Regions from separate parts of the Janthinobacterium lividum genome, predicted to be linked through region 1. Evidence: predicted binding sites of a transcription regulator. Region 1 holds the regulator's gene; the other holds the start of a gene.
What was found. Region 1 encodes FNR, which switches genes on or off when oxygen is low (the NO sensors DNR and NnrR bind a similar motif). Its sites were predicted from a motif close to TTGATNNNNATCAA; they were not measured.
Positions count from the first base shown of each region.

Region 2: a site for FNR is predicted at 2,092-2,105, ahead of U0004_RS12230 (bacteriohemerythrin). Genes of this name have one in related genera too.

Region 1 is NZ_CP139976.1:285,217-288,986, forward strand. It holds gene ccoG (cytochrome c oxidase accessory protein CcoG) at 1-1,148, shown strand, start outside; gene U0004_RS01190 (FixH family protein) at 1,295-1,819, shown strand; gene fnr (fumarate/nitrate reduction transcriptional regulator Fnr) at 1,823-2,581, opposite strand; gene U0004_RS01200 (response regulator) at 2,831-3,770, shown strand, end outside.
Region 2 is NZ_CP139976.1:2,675,177-2,678,946, forward strand. It holds gene U0004_RS12220 (TonB-dependent siderophore receptor) at 1-411, opposite strand, end outside; gene U0004_RS12225 (hypothetical protein) at 748-1,614, shown strand; gene U0004_RS12230 (bacteriohemerythrin) at 1,618-2,016, opposite strand; gene U0004_RS12235 (hypothetical protein) at 2,315-2,470, opposite strand; gene U0004_RS12240 (hypothetical protein) at 2,633-2,818, opposite strand; gene U0004_RS12245 (PepSY domain-containing protein) at 2,956-3,770, opposite strand, start outside.

The DNA of each region.
Region 1 (3,770 bases):
CCCTGCTGATCATCTGTGCGTATTTGTTGTTCCTCGTCACGGCCATTGCCGGGCGGGTGTGGTGCGGGTTCTCCTGCCCGCAAACGGTATACACGGAAATTTTCCTGTGGGTCGAACGCCGCATCGAGGGCACGCGCAGCGCGCGCATGGCCCTCGACAAGCAGGGCCCCTCCGTGCGCAAGGCCTTCAAGAAGACCGCCAAGCACCTGGTATGGGGCGCCATCGCCCTGTGGACGGGCTTTACCTTTGTCGGCTACTTCACGCCGATCAAGGAACTGGCGCAGTCGGTGACCACCCTCAATTTCGGTCCCTGGGAATGGTTCTGGGTCTTGTTCTACAGCCTGGCAACCTACGGCAACGCGGGCTGGCTGCGCGAGCAGGTGTGCAAATACATGTGCCCCTACGCGCGCTTCCAGAGCGCCATGTTCGACCAGGACACCCTGATCATCACCTACGATGCCAAGCGCGGCGAACCGCGTGGCGCCATGAGCAAGAAGGCCGGCAACAACGACAAGCTGGGCGATTGCATCGACTGTACCCTGTGCGTGCAGGTGTGTCCGACCGGCATCGATATCCGCAACGGCCTGCAGTATGAATGCATCGGCTGCGCCGCCTGCGTCGATGCCTGCAACAGCGTGATGGACAAGGTCGAGCGGCCGCGTGGCCTGATACGCTACAGCACCGACCATGCGATGGAAAACAACTTCAATTCGAAGCAGATACGCCAGCGCGCCATGCGCCCGCGCGTCTTGATCTACACTTCCATCCTGGCCCTGATCATCATCGCCGTGTGTACCTCGCTGGCCCTGCGCACGCCCCTGAAAATGGACGTGATCCGCGACCGCGGTTCGATGGGACGCGAAGTGGAAGACGGCATGATCGAAAACGTCTACCGCCTGCAGATCATGAATACGTCCGAGCAAAGCCAGCATTTTAAAATCAGCGCTTCCGGCTTGCCGGGCCTGACCTTGCTGACGCGCGAAGAAGTGACCTTGCAGCCGACGGAAACGCTGGGCTGGCCGATCCGCCTGCGCGTGCCGCACGGCGTCGGCGAGAAGGGCTCGAACAAGATTGCGATCGAATTGCAATCGCTGGACGATCCATCGCTGCATGTGCGTGAAAGCGCGGTATTCATCGTGCCACGGTGATGTTGATTTGGGGTCGGACCCTCTGGGTCCGACCCCGGTATTTCGCCGTAGGGGTATCATCAATCATGCGTTAGGGTCACTTGATTTTCAACCCGGAAGCAAAAGCTGGGGTCAGACCCACAGGGTCCGACCCCAAGGAGAACAAAATGTCCGACAGTCTGAAACTGCAACCCCCCGTTGCACCGTGGTACAAGCATCGCTGGCCATGGCTGCTGATGATCGGCCCCGGCCTGTCCGTGGTCGTCGGCAGCTTCATGGGCTATATCGCGTTTACGCAGCCCGATGCGCTGGTGGTGGGCGATTATTACAAGCAGGGCAAGGCGATCAACCAGGATTTGAAGCGCGACACGATCGCCAGCGACCTGGCCATGGATACGCGCCTGTCATATGACGTGGCTGCAGCGCGCCTCAGTGGTTCCGTGCACAGCTTCGGCAAGGCCTATCAGGCGCCGCTGCAGCTGCACCTGGCGCATGCGACCCTGCCGGAAAAGGATATCAAGCTGCTGGTGCAGCCCGATGCGGCCGGCAATTTTTCCGTAGCACTGCCGATGCTCGAGCGCAGCCGCTGGCAAGTGCTGGTGGAAAACGACAAACGCGAGTGGCGCCTGTCCGGCATCTGGACCTGGCCCCTGCAACGCAGCATCGCGCTGCATGCCGACGAGGAACTGTAAGTCTTACTTGCAGATGTCCGTGCCGGCCGTAATCGCTTTCAACTTGGCCGGCTGCAGGATCTCGATCTCGCGGTTCGAGACGCGCAGCCAGCCTTCCTTCTTGAATTTCGACAATAAGCGGCTGACGCTTTCGATGGTCAGGCCCAGATAGTTGCCGATTTCCTCGCGCGACATGCGCAGCTGGAAATTGCTGCCCGAATAGCCGCGTGCTTCATAGCGCGACGCCAGGTTGACGATGAAGGCGGCAAAACGCTGGGTCGCCTGCATATTGCCCAGCAATAGCATGACGCTTTGCTCGCGCGTGATTTCCTGGCTCATCATGCGGTGGAAATGACGCAGCAGGGTCGGCATATTGCCCAGCAATTGTTCCAGGCTGGAAAACGGAATTTCACACACTTCGCTGTCTTCCAGCGCCACCGCATTACAGTGGTGGCGGTCGGCGCTGATGGCGTCCATGCCCAGCAGTTCACCGGCCATCTGGAAACCCGTCACCTGCTCTTCGCCACCCGGATTGATCTGGTACGTCTTGAAATGCCCCAGGCGGATCGCATACAGGTTCTGGAACGAGTCGCCGATGCGGAACAGCGAAGCGCCGCGCACGATCTTGCGGCGGCGGCCGATGATCTGGTCCAGCCTATCCATGTCGCCCACATCGAGGCCCATCGGCAGGCACAATTGATGCATGCTGCAGGTCGAGCATCGCGCACGCAACGCCTCCACGTTCACGGTGGGCAAGGTGGGAGTGAGTAGCGCTTCAGTCATGTCGGTACCTTTTAGAAAATGCAACAACAAGTTTACTGCATACAGCTGCATACAGGGTTGCCGTATGCCAATTTCACCGTAAATTCGGCGAATAAACGACGTCCAGCCTTTAATTATATGGCAACATCGTCAAAAGCCCATACGGGGCGGGCAATTTGCGCGGCGGCGCTTGCCAAGCTGGGGTATTGATAGGAAAATTCCTGACAGCATTATCTGCCGCCTGTGCCGCCCGGCACTGAAAAGGAAATCATGAAGCCTCTCGGCATTAAAGCAAAAGTCGCGCTGGCCACCAGCCTGACCTCGATCGCCATGATCGCGCTGGTCACCATGATCCAGGTGCAGCACATGCGCGACGACTTCACCCGAGTACTGCTGAGCCAGCAGTCATCGCTGATCAGCCGCACCGCTGCCGAGCTCGACGACAAGCTGGGCATGCTGCTGCAGATTGTCACCCTGACGGCCAGGCAGCAGCCGCCGGAACTGATCGCCCAGCCCGCCAAACTGCGCGAATACTATGCGCGCCGCTCGATGCTGGTGCTGTTCGACGACGTGCTGGTGCTCGACGCGCATGGCGCCATCGTGGCCGACATGCCGGAAGTGACGGGGCGCGCCGGCATCAACGTCGCCGAGCGCGAGTATTTCCAGACCGTCCTGCGCACGCGCCAGCCCATGATTACCGAGCCGATGCTGGGCAAGTCGAGCGGCATGCCCATCGTGCAGATGGTGGCGCCCGTGCTGGCCGCCGATGGCCAGGTGGCCGGCGTGGTGATCGGCGTGCTGCGCCTGTACAAGGACAATCTGCTGGGCCGCCTGCGCTCGGAAAAGATCGGCAAGAGCGGCTATTACTTCATCCTCACGCGCGGCGCCGTGCCGCGCTACGTGCTGCACCCCGATACCAGCCGTTTGCTGCAGCCGCGCAAGCCGAACGCCAACCTGACGACCACCCAGCTGCTGAAGGAGGATGGCGAAGGCAGCATGGTCAGCACCAACAGCCGCGGCATCACGGCCGTCAACAGCTTCAAGCGCCTGAAATCCGTGAACTGGCTGCTGGCCGCCTCGCTGCCCGTCGAGGATGCCTTCGAACCGTTCGATGGCGTGCTGTACCGGCTGGTGCTGTGGAGCATCCTCGCTTCGCTGCTGGCCGCTGCCGTTCTGGGCTGGGTTACCGTGCGCCTGCTGTCGCCGCTGG
Region 2 (3,770 bases), 2.4 Mb from region 1:
ATTGTCGATGCCGAAGCCGCGCGCATAAAAGGTCGTGCGCTCCGTATCGTTCTGGCCCACCTGGATGCCCGTCGTCTGTGCCAGCGCCTGGTCCAGGCGCACGGCGCCCAGGTCGTCAAGCAGCTGGCGCGTGATGACGCTGACCGATTGCGGCGTTTCGCGCAAGGACAGGTCCATGCGCGTGGCGCTGCGCGCTTCGCCCGCCGTGTACGACTGCGTGCCTTCCGTGGTAGCCGTCGACTGGCCCAGCACGGTGACGGCTGGCATGGTGACGTCGGCCGCAGCGGCGTCGGCAGCCTGTGCCGGCAGGACCACGCCGGCGGCAAGGCTCAGCAGGGCGATGTGCAGCAGGCGGGGGAGGGGGCGCAAGGCGGGCTGGTGCGAAGAAGAAAATACGGTAGTCGATTGCATCATTTTCCTGGAATATTGTAGTCGTGTGTTTTCCTATCTCGTCTGGCGAGGTGCGCAGTAGCTGGGGGATGGCGTGATGCTGGCCCGTGGTCTGGCTTGGATAGCAGTTCCACCGCAAGGCCCGGCGCGGTCGGGCAGTGGAAAAGAAGGGCGCGCGATTCCCGTCACTTTCGTGAATAAGAATCATTATCAATATAGGCGATATTTGCCAAATAATCAAGCGTGCGCACCAAAAGAGTGCAGACAGGAGTGTAGGCAGACCCGGGGCGGCGCATCGGCGGGCCTTCTGCGATAATGCAGGCGCTGATAAAATATTTTCCTCATTGAAAGAAATGCATGCGTACATGGATCGCTTGTGCCGGATGGTTGTGTGTCGTGTCGCTGGGCCAGGCCCAGGAACACGCGCCGCCGGCTGTTCCCGCGCCGCTGCAGAGCGCCAGCGTGCCCGCCGCCGTATCGCCACCCCTTGCGCCTGCCACGCCTGTCATACCCGCCGCGGCACCGGTATCGGCACCGGCGCCAGCGGCGAGCGCAGACGAAGCCTTGCCACCGCAAATGGTGACGATCACGGCCAGCAGCGACGCCAAGGCGCCGCGCATCCGTTTCACGGCTTACCGCGAAAGTTATCTGACGGCCAGGAAAGTGTGGCAAGTGTCGAGCGGCAGCGTGGTCATGGCCCTGCGCCTGATTCCTGCCAAGCTGAGCGCCACCATCGACGACGTGCGTGTGGCCTTGCAAGGCAATGGCGCGCCTGTGCCGATCAAGGTCTCCAGCGGCGGGGTGTTTGTCGTGCCGCTCAACGATGACATCGCCGCGCAGGACGGCACTTTCCTGGTGAACAAGGGCAGGGGGGAGCTGACGGCGAATATCGTCCTCCAGCCGTCTGTGGCGCGCGATGCCTGGAACGTCACGCGCGTGGGGCAAGTCTTGCAGGACGCCAGGCGCGCCGTGCGGGCCATCACGCCATGGTACAAGCGGCCGTTCGCCAGCGATGTGCAATCGCTGGCGTTTTGCGCGGCCGAGCGGGGCAGCGCCTTGCAGTTGATGGATGGCGAGCAACTGATCGCCACCTTGCCCATGAACGAGTCGGCTGTGAACGACATCAACCAACCCGTGTATTGCAAGATTTTCGACGGCGAAGACAAATACCCGGGACACTACCGCGTCGTCATGCCCGAGCAAGCGACGGTGCTGCTGCTGTAGAGGTCAGTTTGGCTGGCGCTGCACCATTTCCAGCGCCGCCGCCAGGGCCAGGTCCATCGTAGCCTGGTGGAAGATCAGCCATTGCGGCAACAGCGACAGCGCATGGCGGCCCTGTTCCAGGTCGCCTTCATCGACGGCGGCCCAGGCATGGTGCAAGCCGCTGAGCACGCGCGCATGCTGTTCGCGGTGGTTGGCCAGCGAAGGAAAGGCGATCTGCTCCATCAAATCCTCTTCCTCGCGGAAGTCGCGTTCGACGGCCGCGATCAGTTCGCGAAACGCCACGCTGAAATGCTGGTCGCCCAACTGCTGCAGCCGCGCCAGCTCCTGAAACAGCGCCTCATGCGCCTCGTCGATGACGGGAACCCCCAGCGCCATCTCATCCTTCCAATGCGATTTACCCATGCCGATGCTCCAGGTTAAGTCCGTCACGGTGCGAAGCGGACTGTTCCAGTTTGGGCGCAGCAAAGGTGGAAATCCATGATCTGGATCAAAAGTACGGCGAAGAGGGGGAGCAAATCAAGGCAAAAATAAATGGGAGGAGAGAACAAATCCCCACCCGCAAAACAAAGCGGTTTTAACGATGCAATCCACTACCGAGCGCCGCTGAAAAACGCCGCTGGCAAGGCGCCGCGCCGAAGGCAGTACGAATGTACGACGAGGCACGGCAACGCAGTCAGCGACGTTTTCTCAGCCGCGCGTCTTATTGTTTAGGCCAGTGGGCCCACATGCCTTGCGCATCGACATTCGGCACCTGCAATTGCTGCCCGGCGGACGTTTGCATCGTATCCCTCAGCACGAGGGGCACGAGCATCAAGGCCGACAGGGCAAGGCAGGCCAGCACTTTGAGCGTCAACATGGTCGTCTCCTGATGAGCCGGTGGCGGCGCGGGGTTGCGGCGCCTGCCGGTCACTTCAATCGCGTACGCATATCTTTATTCCATGCTTGCAGTTTAGCCCACCTGGTCGTAACTTCAACTTATTGCTGTGATGCACTGCACCAGTTCGTCTGCTGCCAGGGGCTATTTCGCCTTGCGCCCGCGCCGTGGCTTGCCTGCCGGGGGCAGGAAGGAATCGAACCACACTTGCGTCAATTGCCGCGTATTTTTCGCCGCTTCGCGCTTGACGGCGGCCGTGGCATGGCCGCGCGCCGTGTTGGCGATGCGGTTGGCGGCGCTCAGGTACATGCTCATCCAGGGGTTTTTCATGGTTAGCCTCGCAGACTGTGGGTGGGGCGGCGCGGATATGTCTCCATGCCGCCATGCCGCTACTGTAGTCCGATGGCAGGCGCTGACTGTGCGCCTGCCCACATAGCCGGGCGGCGCCGGGGGCGGGCTGATGTAGATCAATACACGTCGCGACGGTAGCGTCCGGCCGCCAGCAGGGCATCGAGTCCCTCCTGGCCCAGTACTTCTTGCAGTACAGCATCGATTCCTGTCGCCATGCCTTGCAGGCTGCCGCACACGTAGACGATGGCCCCTTGCGCCAGCCAGTCGCGCAGTTCGCCGGCGCTGGCGCGCAGACGGTCCTGCACGTATTGCCGTGTTTCACCATCGCGCGAAAAGACACGGTCCAGGCGCGCCAGGTGGCCAGCGTCCAGCCAGCCTTGCAACTCTGCGCCGCAGATACTGTCAAAAGCTTGCTGGCGCTCGCCGAACAGCAGCCAGTTGCGGGCCAGTCCCGCCCGCTGGCGCGCGCGCAAATGCGCACGCAAGCCGGCCAGGCCGGAACCGTTGCCGATGTAAATGCAGGGCACGTCGACCAGGGCGGGCGCGAAGGCGGGATTGGCTTGCAGGCGCAGGCGGATGGGGGTGTCCAGCGGGGCGAAGCGCGTGAGCCAGCCGGAACAGACGCCATAGCCCTGGTTGTCATCGCCCGCATGGCGCTCTTGACGCACGAGCAATTGCAGTTCGCCATCGGATGGCAGCGAAGCGAGCGAATAGCTGCGCGGCGCGTGATGGGCACTGCCTGCCTCGCCATCGCTGCCGTCCGCATTGCATGGGATGATTTCCGCCAGCGCGCCCGCTTCCCAGATGGCATCGGCGGGGCCCGTCAAGGTGATTTCATGCAGTTCGCTGCCCAGGCTGCCCGGGTTGAGCAGCACGCGGCGCGCCAGGCGCCACTCGGCATATGATGCTTCTTCCTGCATGCCGATGGCAT